2 regions of the Lysobacter sp. HA18 genome follow, and region 1 is predicted to be linked to the other one. Evidence: riboswitches for the same ligand, from Rfam matches in the RefSeq annotation. Region 1 holds a riboswitch; the other holds the start of a gene.
The links. Region 1 has a riboswitch for cobalamin ahead of ACVWWW_RS13745 (ribonucleoside-diphosphate reductase subunit alpha). Riboswitches for the same ligand answer to the same signal wherever they lie in the genome.
Positions count from the first base shown of each region.

Region 1 (15,715 bases):
GCCGCCAGTCCGGCACTCGTACTGCAGGACCAGACGCCCGTGCCGTTCCGCGTGATCTCGACGGTTTGACCGGCGACCTTCGGGTTTCCCTTTAGCAAGCAGCGAACATAACCTCCTGCTGCTGCGGGATCCATCGTGATCTCGCAATGCGGCGTGGAGGTTTGCAGGCCAATGTCGGCAACGTCGAACGTCGTGGCATTGTTCGCGACGACCTGGGCCTCGAATAGAGAGCGACCTCCGGCGATGTCCGCGAGTCCCGACGAAACCTGTGCCCGAGCGACGTAGTCCTGATATGCGGGCAGCGCTATCGCGGCGAGGACGGCGATAATCGCGACTACGATCATCAACTCGATCAGTGTGAATCCGTCTTGCGTGTGGCTTTTCATCGAATTGCTCCGTCGCGGTTGCGGAAGAGCCTTGCAGGTTTCATGCCGAACATCCGGGCAAAAAAAAGGGAGCGGCCAGGGCCGCTCCCTTTTTGTTTGACGCTAGCGCTATTAGGTGCCCGTGCAGCCGTTCGGCAGATACTTGTTGCCCGCGCCGAGGTTGATCGAGCAGTTCCAAGCGCCGGTCGCCGAGCGGGTCAGCGTCACGATCTTGCCCGACACCTTCGGGTTCCCCGAGAGCGTGCAGGTGATCGTCTGGCCGCCGTCAGCGGTCGAGGTGCCGGTCACGCCGACTGCCGAGCAACGCGTGGTGGCGTCCTGCAGGCCGATAGCCGAAGCGCTGGGCGTGCCGGTACCGCGATTGATCATTTCTTCGTACGCGGTCACGCCGCCACGGATGTCGGCGAGGCCAGCGGTGACCTGGGCGCGAGCCACGTAGTCCTGGTAAGCCGGCAGTGCGATGGCGGCGAGGATCGCGATGATCGCGACGACGATCATCAGTTCGATGAGGGTGAAGCCTTGCTGGTTCTTCATGGTGTATCCCCTAGGAGTGGTGTTGGAACTTCACGGAGTACGACGGACGACTCGCCGGGTCCTTGGTTTGCCGTGCGTGGTGTCCGTGCATCCGGACATACGCATAACCCGTGCCAAGGGGGCGTGCCAACCGGGACGGGATGCTTCCGGGGCGCCCGTCACGTTTGGAATGGTTCAGCTGACGAACGTGGTGCCCCTATTTGTCAGCTTCGGTTGGCGCGTGACGCTGAGCGTCAGGCCTATTCGATCCCCAACTTCTTCAGCTTGTAGCGCAGCGCGCGGAACGTAATCCCCAGTGCAGCTGCGGTGCGGGTCTTGTTGTAGCGGTTTTCCTGCAGCGCGTGCTGGATGGCGGCGCGCTCGATTTCTTCGATGTACGACGGCAGCGCACTGGTGGCGGTGTCGCGCGGATCGATCGCGCGCGGGTCGGCACCGGCTGCTGCTGCAGGCGTCGGCTGCGGCGCGGCAGATGCGGGGGCCGGCGGGCCGATTTTCGAGACAACCTTCGGCAGGCTCAGGTCGTCGGCGCGGATGACTTCGCCGTCGGCCAGCGCGAGCGAGCGTTCGAGGATGTTCTCGAGTTCGCGCACGTTACCGGGGAATGGATACGCGGCCAGCGCTTCGAGCGCGTCGGGCGACAGGTGTGGGGTGGGGCGGTCCTGCGCGGCGGAGAGGCGGCGCAGGATGACGTCGGCCAGACCCGCCAGATCGTCGGGACGCTCGCGCAGCGGCGGCACGCGCAGCTCGATGACGTTGATGCGGTAGTAGAGGTCGTGCCGGAAGCGGCCTTCCTCGACCAGTGCGGCCAGATCCTTGTGCGTCGCCGACAGGATTCGGACGTCGACCTTGGCTTCGGCATTCGAGCCCACCGGCCGCACCGACTTTTCCTGGATCGCGCGCAGCAGCTTGACCTGCATCGGCAGCGGGAGTTCTGCAACCTCGTCGAGGAACAGGGTGCCGCCGTCGGCCGCTTGGAACAGGCCGGGCTTGTCGGCATGCGCGCCGGTAAACGAGCCCTTCTTGTGGCCGAAGAACTCGCTTTCCATGAGCTCGGCCGGGATCGCACCGCAGTTCACGGGCACGAACGGCCCGGAGGCGCGACCGCCTTCCGCATGGATGGTGCGGGCGACCAGCTCCTTGCCGACGCCGGATTCGCCGGAGATGTAGACCGGCGCCTGACTGCGGGCGACCTTGGTCAGCGTGGCACGCAGCGAGGCCATGGCGGGCGATTCGCCGAACAGGCGCGAGGAAATGCCGGCCTCGCTGGCCGCGCGGCGGCGCTCGTGCAGCTCCAGCGCCTGGCGGACCAGGTCGCGCAGCACACCGAGGTCGACGGGCTTGCTGACGAAGTCGAACGCACCCGCCTTCAGTGCTTCGACCGCGGCTTCGACGTTGCCGAAGGCCGTGATCATCGCGACCGGCGTGGTCGGATGCTTCTGGTTGATCTCGGACACGATCTCCAGCCCCGTGCCGTCCGGCAGGCGCATGTCGGTCAGGCAGAGGTCGTATTTGTTCCGGGAGAGCAGGGCGCGGGCGTCGGTGACGTTCGCCGCGGTATCGCAGCGCAGGCCCATACGGCCGAGGGTCATGACCAGCAATTCGCGGATGTCGCGTTCATCGTCGACGACAAGTGCGGTGCGGGCGGGGGCACTACGGGGTTCGGCCATCGGATCCTCCGCCGCGCACCTTAGCTGAAGTGACCGTCTACGGCCACTTCCGTCGGTTTTCGTCAGGCGAAGGTCAGGTCAGCGACCCAAGGCGCTCATGCGGATCCGGAAGCAGCCGCCGACGCCGGGGGTCGGCACGTAGTCCAAGGTGGCCTGATTGGCGCGGCAGAGCTCGCGGGCGATGTAAAGGCCGAGGCCCGTGCCATGGCTCGACGTGGTGAAGAACGGTTTGAACAGCCGCGCGCGAATGGGCTCGGGGATGCCGGGGCCGCGATCGATGACGTCCAGCACCGGCTGCCCGCTCTCGATCGCCGTGCGCAGCGTGACGCGCGCCGGCTCGCCCGGCATGCGTCCGTAGTTGAGTGCGTTGGCGACGAGCACCGTCACCGCCTGATGCAGTTGTCGCGGATCGAACAGCGCGTTGAGTTCCGGCTGCGTGGACGCGCTGATCAGCGTGTCGCTTTCGATCGGGTGACTCACGCTGTAGTCGTCGACGAACTGCTTCGCGAAGTGCACGAGTTCGACCACGACCGGTTTCGCCGGTTCGCGTCGCGCGAGCCCGAGCACGTTCTCGACGATGCCGTTCATGCGCACGACGTGCTGATGGATGATCTCAAGCAGGCGACGGTCGGCCGGACGGATGTCGTCGGATTCCTCGAGCAGCTGCACCGCGTAACTCATCGCCGCGAGCGGGTTGCGGATCTCGTGCGCGAGGCTTGCGGAGAACCGCCCGAGTGTCGCAAGCGTGATCGACTCGGCGCGTTGCGACAGCAGCGATGTGTCGTCGAGGAACACCAGCGCCTGGTCGCTGTTCGCCTGCAACCGGGTGAAGCGCGGAATGACGTCGTTCTGGTCCGCAGAGATGCGCAGCGGCTCGTCGTCGACCGCACCTGTTTCGCGCCACTTCTGCAGGCGCCGGCCGAGTTCCGGTACCGCGACTGCAAGTTCGCGGAAGCCGTGAACTTCGTCGCCGACATCGCCGATCAGCGATGTCGCGGCTTCGTTCGCAAGGCGCATGCGACCGGCGCTGTCGACCAGCAACACGCCGGTGCGCAGTCGACGGATGATCAGCTCATTGACCTGCGCTAGGTGCTCGTTCTCGGTGGTGCGCAGCGCGGCGATCTCATAGCTGTCACGCATCTGCCGACCGAGCACGTTCATCAGCGTGGCGAGCGCGAAGTAGCCGATCGCGAACATCACCGGCTCGGACATGCCGCGACGCGGCGCGCCGTCGAACATGCTCCAGACGTATTCGCCGACCAGCAGCGCGACGGCGGTCGTCGCGAACGCGAACGCGACGCGCGACGGCAACAGCAGCGATGCCGCGCCGACGTTGAACATCAGCATCAAGGCGATGCCGGTGCCCGCGGATGGCAGCGCATGCATCGCGAGGATGCCGAAGAAGAGATCGGCCGCGATGCCGACGCCCGCCGAGACGCGCACGTCCATGCGTCGCCCGAGGCCGAGCATCACCAGCGACACGAACAGGTAGGCGATGACCACCGAGCGCGACAGCAGCTCATAGCGCGGCGGCTCGAGCGTGGACGCGAACGGCCCGAAGATCACGAACACCAGCAGCGCTGCCTCGAGCGCCCGGTAGAGGTTGAAAAGCCGCAGTTCGCGGTAGAGGACGTGGTCGGCGTCGAGCGGGGTGACGACGGTTCTGAAGGGCACGGCGCACGTCCGACGGCAGGTCGGCCGAGTATAGGTGGCCGATTCCGCGCGGCTCGCCGGCCGCGCCGGTTTTGCCCGGCCCCGCCCGATCGGCGACAATACTGCCCCCTCGCGCCGGCCTCCGGGTGCGCTCTCGCGCGCGGGCCCCACGTCCATCCTTCGGTGACGCATGAATTTCCACGAATACCAGGCAAAGCAGCTCTTTGCCGAATACGGCATCGCCGTTCCCATGGGCATCGTCGCCCGCTCGCCGGATGCGGCGGTGGCGGCGGCCAAGCAGATCCCCGGCGATCTGTGGGTCGTCAAGGCGCAGATCCATGCAGGCGGCCGCGGCAAGGCCGGCGGCGTGAAGCTCGCGAAGAACTTCGACGAGGTCGCGCAGTACGCCAAGGCGATGCTCGGCACGAAGATGGCCACGTACCAGACCGCCGGCGTCGAGCTGCCGATCGATTCGGTGCTGATCTCCGAAGGCACGGACATCGCGAAGGAGCTGTACCTGTCGGTGCTCGTCGATCGTTCGACCAAGACCGTCACCTTCATCGCTTCGGCGGAAGGCGGCATGGACATCGAGCAGGTCGCGCATGAGAAGCCCGAGGCGATCCAGACGCTGCACGTGAACTACGTCGAAGGCCTGCAGCCGTACCAGTGCCGCGACCTCGGCTTCGCGATGGGTCTCAACGCCAAGCAGGTCGGCCAGCTCACCAAGATCATGACCGGCCTGTTCAAGCTGTTCATGGAGAAGGACCTCGCGCTGGTCGAACTCAACCCGCTCGCGATCCTCACCAACGGCGATCTCGCCGTGCTCGACGGCAAGGTCGATTCCGACGACAACGCGTCGTTCCGCCATCCCGAGCTGGTCGCCATGCGCGACACGCGCCAGGAAGACGACACCGAAGTGCTCGCGTCGAAGTACGACCTCAACTACGTCACGATGGATGGCGACATCGGTTGCATGGTCAACGGTGCAGGCCTGGCCATGGCGACGATGGACGTCATCTCGCTCAACGGCGGTTCGCCGGCGAACTTCCTCGACGTCGGCGGCGGTGCGACCAAGGAGCGCGTCACCGAAGCGTTCAAGCTGATCCTGTCGAGCGACAAGGTGAAGGCGATCTTCGTCAACATCTTCGGCGGCATCGTCCGCTGCGACATGATCGCCGAGGGCATCATCGCGGCGGTCAAGGAAGTCGACGTCAAGGTGCCGGTGATCGTGCGCCTCGAAGGCACGAACGTCGAAGCCGGCAAGGAGCTTCTGAAGAACTCCGGCCTCGCGATCACGGCCGCCGACGACATCAACGACGGTGCGAAGAAGGCTGTCGCCGCGGTCCAGAAGGCCGCCTGACGTCGCTGTAGCCCGGGCAAGGCCGCAGGCCGCGCCCCGGGTTCGACCACCGCAAGATTTCCCGGGCGCGCATCGCTCGTCCGGGCTACACAAGGGACTCGCAATGTCCGTTCTGATCAACAAGAACACCAAGGTGATCGTGCAGGGCTTCACCGGCTCGCAGGGCACCTTCCACGCACAGCAGATGCTCGACTACGGCACCCAGGTCGTGGGCGGCGTCACCCCCGGTAAGGGCGGCACCGAGCACCTCGGCCTGCCCGTGTTCAACACCGTTGCCGAAGCCGTGTCGAAGACCGGCGCCGACGCGTCCGTGATCTACGTGCCGCCGCCGTTCGCGGCCGACGCGATCATGGAAGCCGCGGCCGCCGGCATCCGCGTCATCGTCTGCATCACCGAAGGCATTCCGGTGCTCGACATGCTGCGCGCGAAGAACGTGCTGAAGGAGCATCCGGAGACGGTGCTCGTCGGCCCGAACTGCCCGGGCGTGATCACGCCGGGCGAGTGCAAGATCGGCATCATGCCGGGCCACATCCACATGCCGGGCAAGATCGGCATCGTGTCGCGCTCGGGCACGCTGACGTACGAAGCGGTCAAGCAGACCACCGACGTCGGCCTCGGCCAGTCGACCTGCATCGGCATCGGCGGCGATCCCATCAACGGCACCAACTTCATCGACGCGCTGCGTTGGTTCCAGGACGATGCGCAGACCGAAGGCATCATCATGGTCGGCGAGATCGGCGGCTCGGCCGAAGAAGAAGCGGCCGAGTTCATCGCGAAGCACGTGACGAAGCCGGTCGTCGGTTTCATCGCCGGTGCGTCGGCGCCGAAGGGCAAGCGCATGGGCCATGCCGGTGCGATCGCGTCGGGCGGCTCGGGCACGGCGGAAGGCAAGTTCGCAGCGCTGGAGAAGGCGGGCGTCACCACGGTGAAATCGCCGGGTGATCTGGGTGCTGCGATAGCGAGGAAGCTTGCGGGCTGATCCGGCAGCGTCTTGATGGACGAAAGGCCGCCTTCGGGCGGCCTTTTGCCTTCTGGCCGTCTCTGATCAGTTACGGGTTTCCGCCCGGTGGCGCGGACCAGTGATCTCCGGCCTCCTCAGGAAACAGGTCGCGCAGCCGAGCTGCGTGCCGCGCGGCGTCGCGACTACATCGAATCAACCGCAACATCTAGCGTTGACGAATGAACGTGTGCCGCATATGTTGTGCCCATCGAAGGCGCCGCCTCCTGCCAGGAGCGGCTTAATAGGGAACCCGGTGGGAATCCGGGACTGCCCCGCAGCGGTAAGTGGAAACGACCCGCGTCATTGGCACTGGCCCTCGGGCTGGGAAGCGACGCGCAGTAGGTGGCGACCCAGGTTGCCGTAGTCCACGAGTCCGAAGACCTGCCTCGATCGGTGGCCGCGTGCCGCCGCTTGGCCAGGCGTCCTCGTGGGAGGGACGGGCCGGTCTTCGGGCCCGCGCCCGTCGCCGTCCGTCTCGTCCATGTCGATGCCGGCTCGCCCGAGGGGGCGGGGGCCGGCGCAGGACGTCGCGTGCGCCGCTTTCGCTTCCTCTCCATCGCCATCGGAGAGGAAACATGACCACCGAAACACTCGTCACCACCGCCGCGCCCGACGTCGACGACGCACAGTCCGACTTCGCACTGACCCCGCCGCATGCACCGGCGACCATGACCGTGACCAAGCGCGACGGCCGGCGCGAGCCGGTCGACGTCGCCAAGATCGTTCGCGCCGTGCAGCGTTGCTCGATGGGGCTCGACGACATCGACCCGATGCGCGTCGCGCTCAAGACCATCGGCGGCATCTACGACGGCGCCACTACGCGTGAGCTCGACGAGCTCTCGATCCACACCGCGGCCGCGTTCACCACCGAAGAGCCGCAGTACTCGCGCCTCGCCGCGCGGCTTCTCAGTGCGTACATCGACAAGGAAGTCGCGGGGCTCGGCGTCTATTCGTTCTCGCAGTCGATCGTGCTCGGCCACGATCTCGGCCTGATCAACGACCGCGTGCGCGAGGTCGTCGAGGCGAACGCGCGCAAGTTCAACGACGCGATCGACACCGCGCAGACGCAGCGCTTCGAATACTTCGGCCTGCGCACGCTGTACGACCGCTACCTGCTGAAGCATCCGCACCGTCGCCACGTCATCGAAACGCCGCAGCACTTCTTCATGCGCATCGCCGTCGCGCTGACCGACACGCCGTCGGGCGCGTTGCAGCTGTATCGGCTGATGGCGTCGCTCGACTACATCCCGAGTTCGCCGACGCTGTTCAATTCCGGCACGCGGCACGAGCAGCTGTCGTCCTGCTTCCTGCTGGATTCCCCACAGGATTCGCTGACCGACATCTACACGCGCTACGGCGACGTCGCGCAGCTGTCGAAGTTCTCCGGCGGCATCGGACAGGCCTACCACCGCGTCCGTTCGCGCGGTTCTCTGATCCGTTCCACCAACGGGCGCAGCAATGGCGTCGTGCCGTGGTTGAAGACGCTCGATGCGTCGGTCGCCGCGGTGAACCAGGGCGGCAAGCGCAAGGGTGCGGCCTGCATCTATCTCGAGACGTGGCACGCGGATATCGAAGAGTTCCTCGAGCTGCGCGACAACACCGGCGACGAGGCGCGCCGGACGCACAACCTCAACCTCGCCAACTGGATCCCCGACCTGTTCATGCGCCGCGTCGATACCGACGGCGACTGGTCGTTGTTCGATCCGAAGGCCGTGCCGGAGCTGCCGGATCTCTGGGGCGACGCGTTCGAGCGCGCCTACGTGCAGGCCGAGCAACAAGGGCTCGCGACGCGCACGGTGAAGGCGCGCGATCTGTACGCGCGCATGATGAAAGTGCTCGGCGAAACCGGTAACGGCTGGATGACCTTCAAGGACGCCGCCAATCGCACCTGCAACCAGGTCGGACCGGGTCGCACCGTGCATCTGTCGAACCTGTGCACCGAGATCCTCGAAGTCACCAGCGCAGACGAGACCGCCGTATGCAACCTCGGTTCGATCAACCTTGCGCAGCATGTCGGCGAGCACGGCTTCGACTTCGACAAGCTCGCTGAAACCGTGCACGTCGCGGTGCGCCAGCTCGACCGCGTGATCGATCTCAACTTCTATCCGATCGAATCGGCGCGACGCTCCAACCTGCGCTGGCGTCCGGTCGGGCTCGGCGTGATGGGCCTGCAAGATGTGTTGTTCAAGCTGCGGATGCCATTCGATTCGAGTGAAGCGTTGACGCTGTCGACGCGAATCGCTGAAACCATCTACCTGCACGCGCTGGACGCATCCTGCGAGCTCGCCGAACAGCATGGCGCGCACCCTTCGTTCCCGGAGACGCGCGCAGCGAACGGCGAGCTGCAGTTCGATCTGTGGGGCGTGACGCCGGCGCAGAACGCAGCATGGGACGCGCTCAAGTCGCGCATCGCGCAGCATGGCCTGCGGAACTCCCTGCTGATCGCCATCGCGCCGACCGCCACCATCGCGTCGATCGCCGGCTGCTACGAGTGCATCGAGCCGCAGGTGTCGAACCTGTTCAAGCGCGAGACGCTGTCCGGCGACTTCGTGCAGGTCAACCGCTATCTCGTCGACGAGCTGAAGAAGCTCGGTCTGTGGACGCAGGAGGTGCGTGACGCCATCAAGCTGGGTGAAGGTTCGATCCAGGCCATCGACGCGATTCCCGCGCCGCTGCGCGAGGTGTACCGCACCGCATGGGAACTGCCGCAGAAGGCGTTGATCGACCTCGCCGCCGCGCGCGGCGCGTACATCGATCAGTCGCAGTCGCTCAATCTCTTCATGGAGAGCCCGAACATCGGGCGGCTGTCGTCGATGTACATGTATGCGTGGAAGTCGGGCCTGAAGACGACGTATTACCTGCGCTCGCGCCCGGCCACGCGTATCGCGAAAGCCACGGTGAGCGTCGCGACGCCACAGGCGGCCGTTGCGTGTTCGCTCGAAAACCCGGAGGCCTGCGAGGCCTGCCAGTAACCGTCCAGTCCGTCACTTCGCGGAGGCGTCGATATCCGGCGCCTCCGCGGGGCTGACGTCAGCTCAATGCAGGGGCACGGGCGACGACAGGAGTCGCCGAGGGAACGCCGGGCGCGAAGGATCGTGCGCATGGATGCGGCGCATGGAAGCCGCCCGTTGCCCCTGCACCTTTTTCCCGCGATGCGACGCATCGCACCTCCGGAATCGAAATGACCGCCACCCGCCTGCTCGACCCCGGCTTCGCCCTGACCCTGCGCCCGATGCGCTATCCCGCGTTCTACGACATGTATCGCGACGCAGTGCGCAACACGTGGACGGTGGAAGAGATCGACTTCGGTATCGACGTCAACGACCTGCGCGACAAACTCACGCCCCCCGATCGCCATCTCGTCGAGCGCCTCGTCGCCTTCTTCGCCACCGGCGATTCCATCGTGTCGAACAACCTGGTGCTGAACCTCTACCAGCACATCAACGCGCCGGAAGCGCGCATGTACCTGTCGCGGCAGCTCTATGAGGAAGCGCTGCACGTGCAGTTCTACCTGACGCTGCTCGACGCCTATGTGCCCGATGTCGAGCGACGCGCCGCCGCGTTCGACGCGATCGAGAACATTCCCTCGATTCGCGCCAAGGCCGAGTTCTGCTTCCGCTGGATCGACTCCATCCAGCAGATGCATCGGCTCGAGACGCGCGGCGACCGCCGCATGTTCCTGCTCAACCTCATCTGCTTCGCGTGCTGCATCGAAGGCCTGTTCTTCTTCGCCGCATTCGCCTACGTCTGGTTCCTGCGTTCGCGCGGGCTGCTGCCGGGCCTTGCCGCCGGCACCAACTGGGTGTTCCGTGACGAGTCGGGCCACATGGCGTTCGCGCTCGAGGTCATCCGCACCGTGCGCGACGAGGAACCCGATCTGTTCGACGCCGACATGGAACGCGATGTGCGCGCCATGCTTCGCGAAGCGGTCGATGTCGAAGCCGCGTTCGCGCACGACGTGCTGTCCGGCGGCGTCAACGGGCTGTCGCCGCGCGAGATGCGCGACTACCTGCAGTACGTCGCCGACCTGCGCCTGCAGTCGCTCGGGCTCGCGCCGGAGTTCGGCAGCCGCAATCCGTTCGCCTTCATGGACCTGCAGGACGTCCAGGAACTCACCAACTTCTTCGAGCGCCGCGTCTCGGCCTACCAGGTCGGCGTGAGCGGGCAGGTGGCCTTCGATGCCGCATTCTGACGCGCCGCGCGAGGCGCGGCTCTGGGAGATCGTCTTTCCCGACCACGCCAACCACCTCGGCACGCTGTTCGGCGGGCAGGCGCTGGCGTGGATGGACAAGGCCGCGTTCGTTGCGGCGACGCGTTACGCACGGCGCACGGTGGTGACCGCACGTTCGGACCAGGTCGACTTCCGGGTTCCGGTGCGGCAGGGGCAACTGGTCGAACTCGTCGCACGCGTCGCCGAGGTCGGCCGGAGTTCGATGCAGGTCGATGTCGAACTTCACACCGAGGATCCACACGCCGGAACGCGGCATCTGTGCACGCGCGGCCGCTTCAGCATGATCGCGCTGGATGCGAACGGTCGGCCCGCACCCGTCGAGCCGCTCGACGACGGAGCTAGCGCGGCCGGCGCGTAGAATCGGCCGCTCTCACAGGAGCGGCCATGGCTCTGCGGATCGCACTCGCCCAGTTCGATTTCCCGGTCGGCGACATCGCCGGCAACACGGCGCGCATCGAAGCGATGATCGCGCAGGCGCGCGACGAGCACGGTGCCGCGCTCGTCGTGTTTCCGGAGCTCGCGGTCAGCGGTTACTCGCCGGAAGACCTGCTACTGCGACCGGGTTTTCTTGCCGGCTGCGACGCCGCGATCCGTCGCATCGCCGCATCCACGCACGGCATCACCGCCGTCGTCGGCTGGCCGGAAACTGCCGGCGCGATCGTCTACAACTCGGCAAGCGTGCTGCGCGACGGCGAAATCGAGCGCACCTACCGCAAGCGGGAACTGCCGAACTACCAGGTGTTCGACGAGCGCCGCTATTTCTCGGTCGACCCCGATGGCGAAACCTGCGTGGTCGCGGTCGATGGCGTGCAGGTCGGCGTCGTGATCTGCGAGGACCTGTGGTTTCCCGAGCCGCTGGCCGCAACGGTGAAGGACGGCGCACAGGTCGTCGTCGTGCCGAACGCGTCGCCCTATGAACACGGCAAGCACATGACGCGCGACGCACTGCTCGCCGAGCGCGCGACGGAGTCGGGTACCGCGATCGCCTATCTCAATGTCGTCGGCGGGCAGGACCACGTCGTATTCGATGGCGCGTCGGTGGTGGCGGACGCGAACGGACAGGTGCATCCGGCCGCAGCCACGTTCCGCGAGGAATGGCTGGTGGTCGACTTCGATCCGACTGCAGGCACGTTCGTGCCGGTGCGCTGGACGCCGGAGAACGACGAGAGTCGCGAAGGCCTCGCGTGGCGCGGCATCGTGCGCGGTACGCGCGACTACTGCCGCAAGAACGGTTTCGAGAAGGTGTGGCTGGGGCTTTCGGGCGGTATCGATTCGGCGCTGGTGCTGGCGGTTGCGGTCGATGCGCTGGGCGCCGAGAACGTCACTGCGGTGCGGCTGCCGTCGCGCTACACGGCGGGCATGTCGAACGATCTCGCGGCCGAGCAATGCGAGCGCCAGGGCGTGCGCCTGCTCACCGTTCCGATCGAAAAACCTTTCGAGGCCTACCTCGAAACGCTTGCACCGATATTTGAACGACGCGCGGCGGATACGACCGAAGAGAACCTGCAGTCGCGCATCCGCGGCGCCACGCTGATGGCGATGTCGAACAAGTTCGGCGGTCTGCTGCTCACCACGGGTAACAAGAGCGAGTACGCGGTCGGCTACGCGACGATCTACGGCGACATGTGCGGTGGCTACGCGCCGATCAAGGACGTCTACAAGACCGACGTGTTCGCGCTCGCGCGTTGGCGCAACACAGTCGACGCCGTGATTCCGCAGGAAGTGATCGACCGCCCGCCGTCGGCCGAGTTGCGCGAGAACCAGAAGGATCAGGACTCCCTGCCGCCGTACGACGTACTCGACGCGATCCTCGAGCGCTATGTCGATGGCGAGCAGTCGCGCGATGAGATCGTCGCTGCAGGGTTCGATGACGCGACGGTCGACCGCGTGCTCCGGCTCGTGCGCATCTCCGAGTGGAAGCGCCACCAGGCCGCGCCCGGCCCGAAGATGACGCCGCGCGCGTTCGGCCGCGAGCGTCGCTACCCGATCAGCAACGGCTACCGCTGACGCATCGAGCCTACAAACGAAAACGCCGCCCGGAGGCGGCGTTCGTCGAAGCGGTGCTGCGATCGATCAGTGACCGACCTTGGACGTGTCGCCACCGAACGGGTTCAGGCGACGCAGGTGGCTCGGGTAATCCGGCCACTCGCCCTTGAGGTAGGCGTGGTTCGGATCGGCCTTCTGCAGCTCGGCGCGCGCGTCGTTGGCGAGCGTGGTGTTGCCCAGCGACGTATACGCCGAAGCCATCGTCGCGATCGCGTCGTTCTGGTAGCTCGACTGCGGATAGTTCTCGAGCACGTACTTCGCGCGGTCGATCGCGGCGACGTCCGCGTGTCGCTCGAGGTAGTACAGCGCGGTTTCCATCTCGTAGCGGGCGAACATGTCGCGCAGCTTCGCCATGCGGTCGCGTGCGTCGGCGGCGTAACGGCTGTTGCCGTAGCGCTCGACCACGATGCCGAAGTCGTTGTACGCCTGCTGCGGCGTCGCGAGGTCGCGGCGCGCCGGGTCGAGGTGCCACACGCGCTGCAGGAACACCGCGTCGCGCGAGGAATTCACAAGGCCGCGCAGGTAGTACAGGTACGCGATGTTGCGGTTGGTCGGGTAGGTGCGGATGAAGCGGTCGATCGTGCTGATCGCGTCATCGTGCTGGCCGGCCTTGTACTGCGCGTAGGCGGTCTCGATCTGCGCCTGCTCGGTGTACGGGCCGTACGGGTACTGGGCGATGAGGCGCTTGTACGTCTCCTCCGCCGAGGACCAGTTGCCGTTGACCATGGACTTGTGGCCCTTCTGGTACAGGGTCTCGACCGGAACACCTTCGTTCGAGTCGCCCTTGTGGCGGAAGCGCGCGCAACCCGCGCCGGCGAGAAGGGAGACCGCGAGGACTGCGACCGCCAGGCCACGGACGAGGGACACGGGCGACGGGCGGAAGGCGGAGCGATAGCTCATGGGATCGACGGATGCCGGATCGGGAGACAGGAAGGCCGGATAATAGCAGGACCGTCTTAACCGACCCGCGCTGGCGGGCCGCAAGGAACAAGGCCACCGATGTCCGACACGATCACCCTCGAAGCCCGCGTCCCCGATACCAGCGCCGGGCGCCGCTTCGATGCCGTCCTGGCCGAGCTGTTCCCCGAGCATTCGCGCTCGCGGCTGGCCGGCTGGATCAAGACCGGGCAGGCCCGGCTCGACGGCCGGGAAGTGCGCCCGCGCGATCCCGTGCGCGGCGGCGAGCACGTCACCGTCCAGGCGGAGATCGGCGTGCAGACCGACGCCCCGGCCGAGGACATCGCCCTCGACGTTCTTTATGAGGACGCCGAGGTCATCGTGATCGACAAGCCCGCCGGCCTCGTCGTGCACCCGGGCGCGGGCAACCCGGCCGGCACGCTGGTCAACGCGCTGCTGCATCGCGACGCCTCGCTGTCGGCGCTGCCGCGCGCGGGCATCGTGCATCGGCTCGACAAGGACACCTCGGGCGTCATGGTCATCGCCCGCACGTTGCAGGCCCATACGTCGCTGGTCGACCAGCTTTCGGCGCGACAGGTGCATCGCCAGTATCTAGCCGTCGTGGTCGGCGCGCTCGTATCGGGCGGCACCGCGAATGCGCCGATCGACCGCCATCCGCGCGACCGCCTGCGCATGGCGGTGCGCGACGACGGCAAGGACGCGGTGACGCACTTCCGCCTGCGCGAACGCTTCCGTGCGCACACGCTGCTGGAGTGCCGGCTCGAGACCGGGCGCACGCACCAGATCCGCGTGCACATGGCGCACCTCAAGCATCCGATCGTGGGCGATCCGCTCTACGGCGGCCCCTTGAAGCTGCCGCGCGGCGCATCACCGGAAACGATCGAAACGCTGCGCGCGTTCAAGCGCCAGGCGCTGCATGCGGAGACGCTGGAATTCGTGCATCCCACAACCGGCGAGCCGGTGCGATGCACCGCCCCGGTACCGGCCGACCTGCGCGCCCTCGTCGACGCACTGCGCACCGACCAGCGCGAGCACGAGGAACGCACGCGGTGACCGCGTTCCTGCACGCCGACTGGTCCGCGCCATCCGGCGTGCATGGCGGGACGACGCTTCGCTTTGGTGCCGGTCGTTCCGTCGCACCGTTCGACACGTTCAACCTCGGCAATCGCTACGCGGCCGATGGCGATGACGCGGCGACCGTCGACGCCAACCGCGATGAGCTCGTCGACCTGCTCGCCTTGCCGTCGCGGCCTCGCTGGCTGCGGCAGGTGCACGGCGTCGACGTTTTGCGGTTCAGCGCTGATGACACATCGACCGATGAGCCGCAGGCCGACGCCGCGGTGACCTCGGATGCCGGCGTCGTCATCGCCATCCTTACCGCGGACTGCCTGCCCGTGCTGTTCGCCGCGCGCGACGGATCGCAGGTCGGTGGCGCGCATGCGGGCTGGCGCGGACTGGCCGACGGCGTGCTCGAGGCGACGGTCGCCGCGATGCGCACGTCGCCGGATCGGCTAATCGCGTGGCTCGGCCCCGCGGCAGGGCCAGCGGATTACGAGATCGGTGCCGACGTCTACGAGGCATTCGTCGCAAAAGACGCCGGCGCTGCATCCGCCTTCGTCGCCACGCGCCCCGGTCACTGGCGCGTCGACCTCTATGCGCTGGCGCGCATGCGCCTGATCGCTGCGGGCCTCGCTGAGAACGCCATCCATGGCGGCGGCCTCAGCACGATCGCCGAGCCCGCGCGCTTCTTCTCGCATCGTCGAGACCGCCGCACCGGGCGCATGGCCTCGTTGGTCTGGCGCGACCCGTCGGCCTGAGCATCAAGCGGCTGCATGCGGCCTTGACGCCCCACGGCGCATAAGGGCGCGGCCGGATTCCCGGCGAAGGGGATCGTGTGGCCGAGCAATCCAACCTCAACCG
Region 1 is NZ_JBSRZL010000001.1:2,809,453-2,825,167, reverse strand. Features, by position in the region: gene ACVWWW_RS13775 (pilin) at 1-386, opposite strand, end outside; gene ACVWWW_RS13780 (hypothetical protein) at 1-16, opposite strand, end outside; gene ACVWWW_RS13770 (pilin) at 498-920, opposite strand; gene ACVWWW_RS13765 (sigma-54-dependent transcriptional regulator) at 1,160-2,587, opposite strand; gene ACVWWW_RS13760 (ATP-binding protein) at 2,666-4,261, opposite strand; gene sucC (ADP-forming succinate--CoA ligase subunit beta) at 4,431-5,600, shown strand; gene sucD (succinate--CoA ligase subunit alpha) at 5,704-6,579, shown strand; cobalamin riboswitch at 6,795-7,003, shown strand; gene ACVWWW_RS13745 (ribonucleoside-diphosphate reductase subunit alpha) at 7,176-9,572, shown strand; gene ACVWWW_RS13740 (ribonucleotide-diphosphate reductase subunit beta) at 9,782-10,792, shown strand; gene ACVWWW_RS13735 (acyl-CoA thioesterase) at 10,779-11,189, shown strand; gene ACVWWW_RS13730 (NAD+ synthase) at 11,216-12,838, shown strand; gene ACVWWW_RS13725 (outer membrane protein assembly factor BamD) at 12,905-13,777, opposite strand; gene rluD (23S rRNA pseudouridine(1911/1915/1917) synthase RluD) at 13,877-14,848, shown strand; gene pgeF (peptidoglycan editing factor PgeF) at 14,845-15,612, shown strand; gene ACVWWW_RS13710 (AI-2E family transporter) at 15,690-15,715, shown strand, end outside.

Region 2 (15,715 bases), 2.1 Mb from region 1:
GCTGCAACGGGAAGTCGAGGGTCCCTTCGAGGACGCGCGACGACGGATTGCGGAAGGTCATGTCCAGCGTGGTGCGGACGGTGCCGCCAGCCTGGTCGACGGACATCGCTGCGCGTTCCAGCCGCACCGGCGTGTCGTGCTCGGCGGTGGATACCAGCGGCGGTGCAGTTAGGTCGCGCTGCGCGTATACGGCGCACGGCAAGGCGAAAAAGGCGCAGACGAGTGCGGCGATGAGCGATCGCATGGCGTGAATCCGTTGAATGTCCCCGGCTAGAACGTACCCGAGGACGGGCTGGGGTTACAGCCGCTTCGGTCGCCACCGGTGGCGTTGCCGGGTCACGCGTCCATCATCCAGCCGCATCGTCGATAAACACGACCTTCCACGGCACGAACACGTCGACATCGCGTGCAGTCGCGGCGTGCAACGCTGCAGGCTCCCGCGCGACGAGGCCTTCCGCATGGTCCGCAATACGCGAACGCTGATGATGTGGGGCCTACTCGCGGCGGCGACGGTCGCGGCGCTGGGCAGTCGCACGATGCCGTTGCCGCGCAGCGCGGACGCGCCATCACTGCTCGACCTGATGCCCGGCGTGGTCGGGCTCGGTGCTTACGAAACGCAGGCGTGGAAGAAGGGGTCGCCGGCCGCGGTGAACGTGCCGCCGCCGGTCACGACGGACGTGACGCTGGAAGGCAATCGACAGCCGCGCGGTCCGCGCGAATCACGCGACGAACTCGACCGCCCGATGCGTTGAATCAGACGCGCACGTCTTCCGCGCGCGGGAACACCGCGGGCTCGGGCGCCGTCACCTGCAGCAAGACTTCGAGCGCCTCGCGCAGCAGTTCGCCGGGCGGCGGGCCGTCGTGCTCGTCGGCGGCAAGCGCGGCATCGGCACGACGCAGCCACTGCGGCACCACGACGTCGCGCACGTGCGCATAGCGCGCAAGCAGCAGTTCGTCGTACTGGCGCACGAGCCGCATGTGCGCCATCGCGACATCCCACGAACTCAGCAGCATGGTCAGGTGATCGAGGCGACGGCCCATCGCATCGGGCCGCGTACCGGCCTCGACCGCGAACGCGTCGTAGGCCTCGCGGCCGCGCTCCGCGATCTCGGCAAGGCGCGCACGTTGGCGTGAGATGTGTGCAGCCGCGTCGTCGAGTTCACGTACGTGGGTGAGCACGTCGAGCGCGCGACGCTCGGCGAGTTGCAGGCGGATGCGGATGTGTTCGTGCGCCTGGCGTGCACGCGCCTGCGAGGAGAGATCACGACCGAGCAATCGGCCGACGATGGTGCCGCGACGCGGAACTGTGCGTGGATCTGCGACTTCCAGCGCCTGCACGATCGCGGCGATTTCATCGAGCAGGCCTGATGCGCTGCGACGTTCGATCAGCGCCGTGGCGCGATCCAGATCGACCTGACAAATGATTTCCCGGTCGACCCGACCCGCAGGGTCCTGGTCGCTGCCCTCGGTCGCATCCACCGCGGTCTGGAGCAGTTGGGACGTCACATCGACTCCTGGCTGGCGCGAAGCGCATGACGGCGCGTTCGACTGTTTCGTCGCATGCCGACGCGGACCGTGATGGCGCGCACAGTCCCGAGTGTATACCGAGTTTCGCGGGCGGCGGAGTGCGCCCGGTCGCGGTCCGACTGCAGGGTCATGTCTTCACTGAGGCCGGCGACGCATGCGCGCTGGCACCAGGCGCTGACCTTCACGAGTGCGTTCAATGACCTCGTGCGCCGCGGACTCGCAGTCATCGTCCTCGAGGTTGGGGTCAGCGGAGTCGGCGCACCGGCAACGATACGCAACGGTATCGACCGCGACGACTCGCGCTCGACGTCATTGCGAGCTGCTGGACTCAGGCGTCGTCCGAAGCAAATCGACGCACACGCCCAACCGCGGCCTGCACCGCATCCACGCTGACCGGCTTGGTGAGATGCAGATCGAAACCGGCGGCCGCGGCCTGCAACTTGTCGGCCTCACCGCCCCATCCACTCACCGCAACCAACGTGATCGACTCGCCATCGGCGCGTCCGCGCAGGCGACGTGCAAGCTCGTAGCCGTTCATCACCGGCATGCCGATGTCGAGGAACGCGATCTCCGGCTGGAATTCGTCGACCAGTCGCAAGCCGTCGATCGCCGAGTACGCCACGCAGGTCGCGTGGCCATCGAGCTCGAGCATCATGCCCAGCGTTTCCGCCGCGTCTTGGTTGTCGTCGACGACCAGCACGCGACGTCGCGGCTGCGCGTCGATGGCTGTTGCACGCGGCGCGGCGAAATCCGGCAGGTCGGGCGCGAGCGGCAGGCAGACTGTGAACGTACTGCCGCGCCCCAAGCCATCGCTGTGCGCGGTAACCGTACCGCCGTGCATGTCGACGAGGCGACGCGCGAGCGCCAGCCCGATGCCGAGTCCACCCTGCGCGCGTTCGAGCGTGCGGTTCACCTGCGCGAACATGCCGAACACCGCACCCAGCGAATCCGTTGGAATGCCGAGTCCGGTATCGGACACCGACACGCAGGCCGTGTCGTCGCAGTCGTAGACGCGCAGCGTGATGTCGCCGCCATCCGGCGTGTACTTCGCGGCGTTCGTCAGCAGGTTGCCCATGACCTGCGCGATGCGCGTGGGGTCGGCGTCGATCCAGAGCGGCGTGCCCGGCAGGTCGAGATGCAGGCGATGGCGCGCGCCTTCGATCAACGGCCGTGCCGATTCGATCGCGGCGAGCGCGGCGTCCTGCAGCGAAATGCGATCGCGCTGCAGCACGACCTTGCCACTCGTGATGCGCGAGACGTCGAGCAGGTCGTCGATCAGCCGCACCATGTGACCGAGCTGGCGCTCCATCATCTGCCGCGTGCGACGCGCGGTGTCCGCATCGTCGGTGAGGTTGAGCACCTGTAGGCCGGTACGGATCGGCGACAGCGGGTTGCGCAGTTCGTGCGCGAGCGTGGCGAGGAATTCGTCCTTTCGACGATCCGCCTCGCGCAGCGATTCTTCGGCTTCGCGACGTTCGGTCACGTCCATCACCGCACCGATGTAACCGAGGAACTCGCTGCCCGCACCGAAGCGCGGACGCGCGGTGACGTGCAACCAGCGATACGCGCCATCCCAGCGCAACGCGCGGTATTCGTCGGAGAACGCGCGGTGCTCGCGCGCGGCTTCCTCGAACGCGATCGAATAGCCTTCGAGGTCGTCGGGATGGATCATCGCCTTCCAACCGAAGTCGAGTTCGGCTTCGTAGAGGCGCCCGGTGAATTCGGTCCACCGCCGGCTGACGTAACTGCAACGTCCATCCGCCTCGGCGACCCAGATCATGATCGGCGCGGTGTCGGCGAGCTGGCGGAAGCGCGCTTCCGACTCGCGCAGCGCCGACAACGCCTTCGCGCGCTCGATCGCCGGCCACAGTCGCGCGATGACCTCGCGCACCAACTGCTTCTCGTCGCTGCGCCAGTCGCGTGCATCCGCCGCGGCGACCATCAGCGTGCCGACCAGGCGGCCTTCGATGACGTATGACGCGGCCGCAAGCGCGACGGTGCCGTGCGGCACGAAGTTGATCGCGAATGGCGCGGTCATCCGATCGCGTCGCACGTCCGAGATGGCGACCGCATCGCCGGACGCCAGCGTGATGCCGAGTTCGCTGGTGAAGAAGGCGCGCGCGTCGTAACTCTCCGAGAGCCGCGGCACGCCCTGCGTCCACTCGTGCAGCACGCGCACGCGCCCGTGCTCGATGTCGATATCCGACAACGTGCAGCGCACGAGTCGCAGGTGTTCGCCGAGCAACTGCAGCCCAATGTCCGCGACCTCGTCGACGTTCAAGGTCTGGCCGATGCGCTTGTCGAGCTCGGCGAGGAATGCGGCCGTGACATCGGCGCGCTTGCGATCGGTGATGTCGGTATGGGTTTGCATCACCGACTGCGGCTGGCCCATCGCATCGCGCGTGAGCACCCAGCGCGCGTGGATGATTCGCGGCGCACCGTCCTTGCGGTGGTGAACGACCTCGCCATCCCAGCGCCCGTGCTCGAGCAATACGCGGCCGATCTCGCCGAGCGCCAGCGGGAACTCGGTGCGCAGAAGATCGCGCGCGATGCGACCGATGGCTTCATCCTGCGAAAAACCGTAGAGGCGTGCGGAGCTGTCGTTCCAGTACGTGATGCGGCCATCGAGATCGCGGATCAGGATGGCGTCGCTGGTGAGGTCGAGCAGGCTCGCCTGTTCGGCAAGGCGCCGCGCATTGCGACGCTGCTCGGTAATGTCGTTGATGGTGCCGAGAACGGAAACCGGAACGCCGTCTTCGTAAACAGCACGACCGCGTGCTTCGACCCACAACTCGCTGCCGTCCGGGCGATTCACGCGGAACTGGCTTTCGAACAACGTGTGACGCTCGACCGCATCGGCCAGCGTTGCACGCACGCGTGGCAGATCTTCCTCGTGCAGCAGCGTCGCCGCGCCCGCACGCGTGTGCTCGATCGCGTTCTCGGCGATGCCGGTGATGCGCGCGCATTCGGGCGAAAACGCCATTGCGCCGGTCTGCAGGTCGATCTTCCACAGCCCGGTGTCGGATGCCTCGAGCGCAAGTCGCAGGCGCGTTTCGCTCAGGCGCAGCGCATGTTGCGCGCGGCGCTCGTCGGCGACGACTGCGAGCACCAGCGCCGAGGCCGCCATCACCGCGAGGAATATCTGCAGGTCGACGTAGCGTGCGTGCACGTCGAGCGTGGCGAACGGACCGTAACCAAACGTGGTGCCGACGACTGCGATCATCGAAATCAGGAAGCAGGCCGCGCTCGCACCGCGCAGTCGCAACGACAGCGCGGCCCAGATCAGCGGGCAGTACGCGATGAACGTGTACATGCGCTCGCCGTGGCGCATGAATACGAACGCGGCGATCGCGGCGGATATGACGAGGCAGGCCGCGAACTCGCCCCACCAGCGCGCGGTGCGCGGCCACGTGCCACGCGCCCAGGCCAGCACCATCGTGCCGACGATCAGCACGCCGGTGACGTCGCCCAGGTACCAGTGGCTCCACATCAGCCAGATGCGATCGGCGCCGAGGTGCAGCGGCGCCGCAATGGCGAGAGAGCCGACGGTCGATGAGATCGCGGCGATGGACGCGGCCACGACCGCGAACAGAAGGAAATCGCGGAACGATTCGAAGGATGCATTGAAGCGCGAGCGCTCGAGCGCGACCTGCCCGCTGTAGGTCGCCAGCGCGTTTCCGCCGGCGACGATCAGCAACACCCACCACGCGCTCGGCGAGTGGTTGAGCATCGCGCCGCCAAGGTAGCCGAGCACCACGCCGGGCCACAGATGTCGCCCGCGCAGAACGAACACTGCAAGTGCGACGCCCGCAGCGGGCCAGATCGGCGAGGCGACGCCGCGGGTCATGCCCCAGCGCAGGCCGACGAAGGCCAGCGGCGCGTAGATCGCGGCCAGCGCGAGGATATGGACGACCGTCGGCCAGAGCGGCCGCGGCGGGTGTGCCCGGGTGGGGTCGATCGCAGCGGTACTGGGGACGGAATCGGACACGTGGAATCGGTCGAAGCCGCAACGGCCGTACGTTAGCAGAGGGCCCCGCACGGTCCGCGAGCGCGAGGCTGGCCCTTACAATGACTGTGATGGACATCTTCAAAGTCTTCACCTTGGAAGCCGCGCACCGTCTCCCGAACGTGCCCGACGGGCACAAGTGCGCGCGCCTGCACGGCCATTCGTTCCGGGTGGAGGTCCACGTGTCCGGTGAGCCGGGCGCGGACACCGGCTGGGTGATGGACTTCGCCGATCTCAAATCGGCATTCCGTCCCCTGTACGACCAGCTCGACCACCAGTACCTCAACGAGATCGAGGGGCTGGAGAACCCGACCAGCGAGCGGCTCGCGTCATGGATCTGGGACCGGCTGAAGCCCGCGCTGCCGCTGCTGTCGGAAGTCGTGGTCCACGAGACCTGTACGTCCGGCTGCCGCTACCGGGGCCCGGCTGGCTGACGGCCGCGGCGTTTCCACGCCGCATCTCATGTTGTTTCCGTACCCAAGCGGCAGTGGCTGGCCGCCACGGCATGCTCACGTCCCTGAAACCGTGACAACGACCGATGAGCGGTTGTTGCACTGCACAACGGACAGGCCTATGCTGCAACGCACCATCAACGCTGTATCGGCCTTCAAGGCCAGGAGCCCGCCCATGTACGCACAGTTCAACGAGCAGTTCGCCGCGGCCACCCGTCAGTTCGCCGACACGGCCGCCCGCATCAACCGCCTGACCCTCGAGAATGCCGAGGCCATCTTCGGCCTGCAGCTCGCCGCCATCGAAGAGCGCAGCACCGCGACCTTCGCGTTCCTCGGCGAAGCCGCCCAGGTCCGTGACCTCGACGGCGCCAAGAACCTGTGGCCGAAGGGCGCGCAGATCGCCCGCGAGAACGTCGAGCGCGCGCTGACCACCGGTCAGGACGTCCTCGGCCGCGTCGCCAAGGTCAACGAGTCGGTTGCCCAGATCGCCAAGGGCCAGTTCGAGGCCGCGACCCGCACCGCGAACGACACCGTTCGCCAGGCGCAGGACCAGTTCTCGCAGGCCGCCAACGGCGCCGCCAAGGCGACCGAGCAGACGGTCAACGCCGCTGCCGGCAAGTCCGCGAAGTAAGTTTCTCTCTCCAGTTCCCACTGGAACCGAACCCGGCAGCTCGCGCTGCCGGGTTTTTTTATGTCTGCGTGTTGGTGATGTGCGCCCCAGACGTCCGGGCTGCATCGCGCGAAGTGCCGTGATCGACGCAGACGGGCTCGCGCGATAGCAACATCGCAACCCTGCTCGGCCGGCGTCGTCACGCCGCCAAAAAAGAAGCCCCCGCAATGCGGAGGCTTCGATTTGCAGCGGGTCGACTCGACTCAGAGCGGAATCTGTCGATGGATCTCGTTCGGGTCGAGCTTCGGCGGCTCGTCCAGCTTGTCGCCCAGCAGACGGCGCACGGCTACGTAGAACACCGGTATCAGCAGCAGGCCGAGGAACGTCGCGAACAGCATGCCGCCGATGACGCCGGTACCGATCGCGTGACGCGAGTTCGCGCCTGCGCCCGTCGAGATCGCGAGCGGCATTACGCCCATGATGAACGCGAACGACGTCATCAGGATCGGCCGCAGTCGCAGCTTCGCCGCTTCCACCACGGCTTGGCGCAGCGGCTTGCCGAGCTGACGCTCCGCGATGGCGAACTCGATGATCAGGATGGCGTTCTTCGCCGCAAGGCCGATGACGGTGATCAGGCCGATCTTGAAATAGATGTCGTTCGGCAAGCCACGCATCATCGACAAGACGATCGCGCCCAGCACGCCCAGCGGCACCACCAGCAACACCGACACCGGCACCGACCAGCTTTCGTACAGCGCCGCAAGGCACAGGAACACCACGACGATCGATAGCAGCATCAGCATCGTGGTCTGGCTGCCCGACAGGATTTCCTGATGCGACTGCCCGGCCCAGTCGTAGCCGAAGCCCGGCGGCAGGTCGTTGTTGACGATGCGCTCCATCGACGTCATCGCCTCGCCCGAACTCTTGCCCGGCGCCTGCGAGCCCACAATCTCCACCGCGGCGAAGCCGTTGTATCGCGTGAGCGACGGCGCGGCGACCGTCCATTTCGAGTGCACGACGTTCGACAGCGGCACCATGGCGGCGGTGCCATCGGCCGACGTCATGCCGGGTGCGGGCGTGTAGAAATGCGCCAGCGATTCGGGCCCGGTTCGATACGGCGCGTCGGCCTGCATGGTCACGTGCTTGACGCGGCCGCCCTGAACGAAGTCGTTGACGTACACCGGCGCGAGCATGATCTGGATCGCGCTGTAGATGTCACCGACCGACAGGCCCATCGCCTGCGCCTGCACGCGGTCGACGTCGAGCTTGAGCTGCGGTGACGGCTCGAGCGTATTCGGACGCACGCCGACCAGCGTCTTGTCCTGCCCCGCCTTCGCCAGCAACGTGCCCATCGCCTGCTGCAGCGCTTCACGGCCTTGGCCGCTGCGATCCTGCAGGTACATGTCGAAGCCGCCGAATGCACCGAGGCCGTTCACCGTCGGCAAGTTGATCACGAAGATCTGCGCGTCGCGGATCGGGAACAGGTGCATGTTCGCCTGCTGGATGAACTCCGTCGCCGTCGTCTTGCGTTCGTCCCACGGCTTGAGCTTGATGAACGCCATGCCGACGTTCTCGCCCTGGCCGATGAAGCTGAAACCGGCGACCTGCATCATTCCGGCGTAGCCGTCGATCTTGTTGACCGACTGGCGCACCTGCTCGAACACCGCTTCGGTACGACGCAGCGTCGCGCCCGGCGGCAGCTGCACGATCGCGAGTGCATAGCCCTGGTCTTCTTCCGGCAGGAACGAACCCGGCATGCGCCAGAACAGGAAGCCCGTGAGCACCGCCAGCAGCGCGAACACGCCCATCCATCGCGGCGTGTGCTGCACGGCGCTGCGGATGTGGCCGACGTACGTCGTCGCCATGCGGTCGTAGATGCGGTTGAAGCCGCGGAAGATCGGGTTGCGTGCGTCGTGATGCGCACTCGGCTTGAGCAGGTTCGCGCACAGCGCCGGCCGTGAAACCGAGTGCGAGGAACGCCGAGAACAGCATCGCCATTGCGATGGTCAGTGCGAACTGTCGATACACCGCACCTGCCGAACCGGCCTGCAATGCGCTGGGCACGAACACCGCGGCGAGCACCAGCGTGATCGCGATGACCGCGCCGGTGATCTGCTGCATCGCCTTGTAGGTGGCCTCGCGCGGCGGCAGGCCTTCCTCGGTCATGATGCGTTCGACGTTCTCGATCACCACGATCGCGTCGTCGACCACGATGCCGATCGCCAGCACCATGCCGAACAGCGAGAGCTGGTTGATGGTGAAGCCGAGGATCTTCATGCCCAGGAACGTGCCGAGCAGCGCGACCGGGATGACCAGCGTCGGGATCAGCGTCGCTCGGATGTTCTGCAGGAACAGCAGCATCACCAGGAAGACGAGCACCATCGCCTCGAGCAGCGTCTGCACGACTTCGTCGACCGACACCTGCACGAAGTCCGAGCTGTCATACGGCGAGAACCACTGCACGCCCTTCGGGAAGCTCGGCTGCAACTCGTCCATGCGCTTCTTGACGGCGGCGGCGACGGCGAGCGCGTTCTCGCCCGGTCCAAGCTGCACGGCGAAGCCGGCGGCCGGCTGGCCGTCCCACTTCAGATCGAAGCTGTGCGCCGAACCGGTGACCTCGACGCGCGCGACATCGCGAAGGCGCACGCTGGCGCCGTTCGGATCCGCGCGAAGCAGGATGTTCTCGAACTCCTGCGGCGTGGAGAAGCGACCTTCCGCCGCGACAGTCGCGGTGAACATCTGCGATGCCGGCGACGGCTCGCCACCGACCTGGCCCGCCGAGAACTGCACGTTCTGCGCGCGCACCGCGGCCAGCACCTCGCTCGCCGACAGGCCGTAGGCCTGCAGCTTGTCGGGGTTGAGCCAGATGTGCATCGCGTATTCGCCGCCGAACAGCTGCGTGCCGCCGACGCCGGGAACGCGCGAGATCTGGTCGAGCACGTTGGATGCGAGCAGGTCGGACAGCTGGTCCTTGCCGATCGCGGGATCCGTCGATCGCAGTGCGACAACCGACAGGAAGCCGGAGTTCGCCTTCGCCACCGTGATGCCATTACGCGTGACGTCCGCCGGCAGACGCGGCGTCGCCTGCGCGACCTTGTTCTGCACCTGCATCTGCGCGATGTCGGGATCGACGCCGGGCTTGAACGTCAGGTTCACCGACGCCGAACCCTGGCTCGACGACGCGCTGAAGTAGTCCAGCCCGTCGATGCCCGTGAGCTGCTGCTCGATGATCTGCGTGACCGCGCGCTCGACGGTCTGCGCATCCGCACCCGGATAACTCGCCGACACGCCGACCTGCGGCGGTGCGATGTTCGGGTACGACTCCACGCCGAGGCCGCGGATCGAGAGCAGGCCCGCGAGCACGACCATGATCGCGATCACCCACGCGAACACGGGGTGGTTGATGAAGTAGCGGGACATGGCGGATCAGCCCTTGCGCGCGACGGGCGCGGCAGGCGGCGCAGCACCCGCGGCAGGCGTTTCCGTCCACGGCACCGCCTTCACCGCGGCACCCGGCTGCGCCTTCTGCAGGCCCGAGACGATCACGCGATCGCCCGGTGCGAGGCCGCGATCGACGATCCACTTGCCGTCCTGCTGACGATCGGCGCCGACATCCTTGCGCGTGACCTTGTTGTCCACGCCGACGACATAGACGTACGCGCCCTGCGCATCACGCAGCACGCCGGCCTGCGGCACGAGGTACACGCCGTTCTGCAGGCCCAGCGTCGCGCGCACGCCGACGTAGGTGCCCGGCAGCAGGCGACGGTCGTGGTTCGGAATGCGTGCCCGCAGCGACACCGCGCCGGTGGCCGGGTCGACCACGCTGCCTTCGAAGTCCAGCGTGCCGCGTTCGGCATTCATCGAACCATCGGGCAGCACGATCTGCACGTCGCGATCGGCGGGCTCGCCGCTGGTCTGCGCGCGACGCAGCTGGTCGAGTTCGGCGACCGAGATCGAGAAGTTCGCGTACAGCGGATCGATCTGGTCGACCGTGGTGAGCAGCGTCGCCGTGCCCTGCCCGACCAGCGCGCCTTCCGTCACCTGCGCGCGACCCGCACGGCCGGAGATCGGTGCACGCACCGTCGAATAACCGAGGTTGATGCGCGTGCTCGACAACGCGGCGCGCGCCTGCTGCACGGCCGCCGCGGCGGAACGTTCGGCCGCGAGCGCGTTGTCGACATCGGACTTCGCGATGTACTGCGTCGGCGCGAGTCGGCGCGCGCGTTCGGCGGTCGCGTGCGCGTTGGTGTAGCTGGCTTCGGCCTGTGCGACCGCCGCCTGCGACTGGCCGGTCGCCGCGCGCAGTTCCGCCGGGTCGATCTCGAACAGCGCCTGGCCTTCGCGCACGTCCGCGCCTTCCTCGTACAGGCGACGCTGCACGATGCCCGGAACGCGGGCGCGCACGTCGGCGCTGCGGAACGGCGCGAGTCGACCGACCAGATCCTTGCTCAGCGGCAGCGCTTGCGGCGCGACTTCGACCACGCCCACTTCGGCCGGCGGCATCGCGCCGCCGGGGCCCGTGCCCTGCTGCTGTGCGTCGCCACCCTTGCAGGCAGCGAGGCCGAGCGACAGGACGCCGGCCGCGACGATGAGGCGCGTGTTGAAAGTCATGCGGGGGCTCCGAACGAGGCTGCAGGCCAATTTGTGCACTGCGGAGTATAGCTATGCCCGAAGCGGCTGCCCGGGCGGAAAGTCATGCGCGACCACCGCGACGACGCACGGTCGCCATCGGTCGTTGCATGGGCATGACACAGTCAACGCATGAAAGCGGCGCATCCGGCCGCGGGGCTGCGCGCTAGACTTCGCGCATGACCTTCGCCGCCTCCACGCTCGACGGCACCAAGCCCGAGCAGTACGCGCAATTGCTCGAGCAGGCGCACGGCCTGCTGCACGGCGAGCGCGATCGCATCGCCAACGCGGCCAACCTGTCGGCGCTCGTCTACAACGCGCTGCCTTCGCTCAACTGGGTCGGCTTTTATTTCTTCGACGGCACCGAACTCGTCGTCGGACCGTTCCAGGGCCTGCCGGCCTGCGTGCGCATTCCGCTCGACAAGGGCGTCTGCGGTGCCGCGGCGTCGACGCGCGAAACGCAGCGCGTGCCGGACGTGCATGCATTCCCCGGACACATCGCCTGCGATTCGGCATCGCGTTCGGAAGTCGTCGTCCCCCTGATCGCGCGCGACGGTTCGCTGATCGGCGTGTTCGATCTCGATAGCCCGGAACCCGATCGTTTCGACGCCGACGACCAGCGCGGCCTCGAAGCAATCGCGCACGCCTTCGTCGAATCCCTGGGCTGAGCCATGACCGACGCGCCGAAAATGCTCAACATCGGCGGCAAGTCGGCGGCGTGGCTGCGACAGGTGGGCCTGCGCACCTGGGATGACGTCAACGCGATCGGCGCGGTCGACGCTTACCTGCGCGTCAAGCGTGCGGGCTTCAAGCCCAGCCTCAATCTTCTGTATGCGCTGGAAGGCGCGCTGACCGGTTGCCACTGGCAGCAGGTCGACATCGAGCGCCGCGCGGAACTCACCGCGCTCGCGCAGGCCGGCGTCGCGCTGCTGCCGTCGTCGCGACGCGGCCCGCCGGCGTCCGAAGTCACGACCACGATGGGCGACGCTCACCAGCCCGAACCCGATGTCGAAGCGCCTGATGCGCTTTCGTTCTGAGCGACGCCGCGCGCGGCACCGTGCTTTCCCGTAGACTTCGCGCCGCTTTCGGGTGACCTGCGATTGGCAGGTTGAAACGGGAATCCGGTGACGCGCACTGCGCCAGCCCGGCACTGCCCCCGCAACGGTAAGCGAGTCGATCCGCGGCATCGGCCACTGTGACGTCACGTCACGGGAAGGCGCCAAGGAGGGATGCGAAGTCGGCATCCACTCGCGAGTCCGGAGACCGGCCCGATTGTCGACTGGTTGCGATGCGGAGGGCATTGCGGCGGCTCGCGTCGCCTTGCTGCGCGCCGTCGTCCCGCTTCCGCCTTCTCCTCGCGATTCCTTATGACCGCACGACGTGGGGTCGTGCACGCCGGAGAAGTACCGCAATGACGTATCGCCTCATCACCCTCGCCATCGCTTCGTCGCTGGCGACGCCCGCTTTCGCGGACGACGCGACCAAGCTCGACACTGTCGTGGTCACTGCCAACCGCGCGCCGGTCGCCGTGCGCGACGTGCTCGCGCCGGTCGAAGTCATCGATCGCGCCGAGATCGAACGCAGCCAGGCGCGTTCGCTGCCCGACCTGCTGCGCGGCCGCGCCGGCATTTCGATCGGCAACCAGGGCGGGCTAGGCAAGCTCACCACCATCTTCATGCGCGGCTCGGAATCCGACCACGTGCTGGTACTCGTCGACGGCGTGCGCATGGGTTCGGCGACGTCCGGCCTCGTCGCGTTCCAGGACATTCCGGTCGAGCTGATCGACCGCATCGAAATCGTGCGCGGCCCGCGCTCGAGCCTGTACGGCAGCGAGGCCATCGGCGGCGTCATCCAGATCTTCACCAAGCGCGACACCGGTGCGCTGACGCCGCGCATGTCGATCGGCGCAGGCAGCCGCGATACGTATGAAGCAAGCGCGGGCTTCGGTGGCCGCGTGGGGCGGGGCTGGTTCGGCGCGGATTATTCGCATCAGGAGACGCGCGGGTTTGACTCGTGTCGCGGCGCCGGATTTCCGGTGTTCGCCGGCTGCTTCGCCGATGAACCTGATCGCGACGGCTACACGCGCGATGCGCTGTCGCTGCGCGGCGGTATCGACATCGCCGAGGGCTGGAAGGCCGACGCGAACGCGCTTCGCGCCGAAGGCGACAACGAATACGACGGCTTCTACAACCGCTCGACCGTCGTGCAGCAGGTGGTCGGCGGTGGCGTAACCTGGACGCCGTCGAGCAATGCGTCGCTGCGCCTGCAGGCGGGCCGAAACCGCGACGCGTCGGACAACTTCTCCGGCACCACGTTCCAAGGCGACTTCGCGAGCAATCGCGACACCGCATCGCTGCAGGGCGACTTCACCGTCGCCGCCGGCCAGCGCATGAGCGCGGGGCTGGAATGGCAGCGCGACGAAGTGCAGAGCACGACCAGCTACGTCCTCAAGCAGCGCATCGATCGCGCGGGCTTCCTGCAGTACCAGGGCGACTTCGGCATGTTCGACCTCGAAGCAAGCGCGCGTCATGACGACAACGAGCAGTTCGGTGGCCACTCGACCGGCAACCTCGCCTTCGGCGTCGACTTCGCATCGCAGTGGCGCTTCACTGTTGGCGCCGGCACCGCGTTCAAGGCGCCGACGTTCAACGAGCTGTACTACCCGTTCGGATTCGGCAATCCGGATTTGCGTCCCGAGGGTTCACGCACGATCGAAACCGGCTTGGCATGGAACGCGGCGAACTCGGGTGCGCGCCTGGATCTCTACCAGACCAGCGTCGAAGAATTGATCTCATATAGCGCGAAGTCGCGCCGCCCCGAGAACATCGATCGCGCACGGCTGCGCGGCGCCGAGCTGAGCGGCAATACGACACTCGCGGGCTGGGTGGCGTCCGGCAGCATCAGCTGGGTCGACGCGAAGAATCGCAGCGAAGGCCTGTCCGGCTTCCTGCTCCCGCGCCGTGCACGTGAAAGCGCGCGGCTGGATCTGGACCACGACTTCGGCGCGTTCCGCTTCGGCGTCACCGGTGCGGGCGAAGGCGCACGCTACGACGATCTCGGCAATACGCGTCGCCTCGGCGCCTTCGCGACGTTCGACCTGCGCGCGGAATACGCGTTCACGCCCGCGCTGCGACTGCAGGCGCGGCTGGAGAACGTGTTCGATCGCGCGTACGAAACCGTCGAGTACTACCGTCAGTCCGGCCGCGGCTTGTTCGTGACCCTCCGCTACGCGCCCACGCTGTAACCGCGTCGCGACCGTCGGCAGATGCCGGCGGTCGCGTCAGTGTCGCCCGGGTGCAGGCACCAGTCGTGCGAGCCGTTCGTAGTCGATCGACAGGCCGGTCATGTCGGGTCGCACCGCCCGCAGGGTGCAGACCAGCTCGCCGTAACTGTCGGCGAGTTGTGCGAACAGCGTCGCGTATGCGGTGCGCCCGGCGTCGGCGATGCCGGCGTACGCACTGCGCCCGATGTCGATGAAGTAGCGGACGTCGACGCGTCGTCGCTCCGCAAGCGCGGGATACAGGCCCGCGATCAGCAGGCAGCGGTCGCCGACATCGCGCAATGAATCGTCGCGCGCGCGACCGGTGAGCGACTGCGCATGCAGCCATTCGATCGCCTGCGTGCGCGCGAGCAGGTGGCCGTCGCCCTGGTGCCTGAGCAGCACGAAGACGAGGTAGCTCTCGCGCGATTCGTCGAGCGCGCAACCGGCGCGCTCGCCCGCTTCGTGCACCAGCGTCTGCCACAACTCGGCAGGCGCGCCCCGACGCAATTCGACCATCCCCGGACCTCCGTCGCCAAAGACCCACAACCTGGCTATCGGCCCGCGCGGGGCCGACTGGAGATAAGAATTAACCGGCGTCCGGTGAACGCTTCGAAACCGCGACGGGCGTCAGCGGCGATAGACCCAGTGCCGCGACAGCAGGAAGCCGATCACGCCGAGGATGAACTCGACGCCGGGCTTCGCGATCCATGCCCAGTGCAGGCCGACGCCGCGATCGATCGCGCCCAGCGACCATGTGCTGACGATGGTGGTCGACACCCACATCACCATGTAGCGCGTGAATTGCGGGCCGCCCGGCGCGGTGTCGCCATCGCCGAAGGTGAAACGCCCGTTCATGCGAAAACCGAGCATCGCGCCGGCGATGCGGCCGATCACGTTTGCGACCTCGATGCTCATGCCGGCATGGCTCAGCGCGACCACCACGGCCCAGTCGACCAGCCACTGGATCAGGCCGATGGTGAGGTACGCGCGGCTTTGTCGGCTGAGGCTCATCGTGGACCGGGTTCGGGAAGGCGCCAGCACTCTACCGGGCCGACGGTCAGGATCGGGTGGGCGGCGGTGCGGGCAAGGCCCGCAAGGCGCGCGGGGGTTGCGTCTTGTTCACGCAGGAGCACGACGTCGATGCGGTTCCCGCGCAGCAGCTGGGCCCATGCGGCACCGGTCGGGTCGGCGTCCGCCTGCATCGCCGCCGTATTCAGGCGCGGCGAATA
Region 2 is NZ_JBSRZL010000001.1:733,831-749,545, reverse strand. Features, by position in the region: gene ACVWWW_RS03725 (VIT domain-containing protein) at 1-244, opposite strand, end outside; gene ACVWWW_RS03720 (hypothetical protein) at 459-752, shown strand; gene ACVWWW_RS03715 (hypothetical protein) at 754-1,506, opposite strand; gene ACVWWW_RS03710 (PAS domain S-box protein) at 1,856-5,515, opposite strand; gene queD (6-carboxytetrahydropterin synthase QueD) at 5,605-5,967, shown strand; gene ACVWWW_RS03700 (phasin family protein) at 6,161-6,616, shown strand; partial or broken gene ACVWWW_RS03695 (multidrug efflux RND transporter permease subunit) at 6,859-10,015, opposite strand; gene ACVWWW_RS03690 (efflux RND transporter periplasmic adaptor subunit) at 10,022-11,206, opposite strand; gene ACVWWW_RS03685 (GAF domain-containing protein) at 11,404-11,892, shown strand; gene ACVWWW_RS03680 (TfoX/Sxy family protein) at 11,896-12,261, shown strand; cobalamin riboswitch at 12,295-12,510, shown strand; gene btuB (TonB-dependent vitamin B12 receptor) at 12,636-14,468, shown strand; gene ACVWWW_RS03670 (hypothetical protein) at 14,505-15,002, opposite strand; gene ACVWWW_RS03665 (GtrA family protein) at 15,114-15,497, opposite strand; gene ACVWWW_RS03660 (hypothetical protein) at 15,494-15,715, opposite strand, start outside.
Region 2: linked by a shared signal. The riboswitch ahead of btuB (TonB-dependent vitamin B12 receptor) and the one ahead of ACVWWW_RS13745 (ribonucleoside-diphosphate reductase subunit alpha) in region 1 are both predicted to bind cobalamin.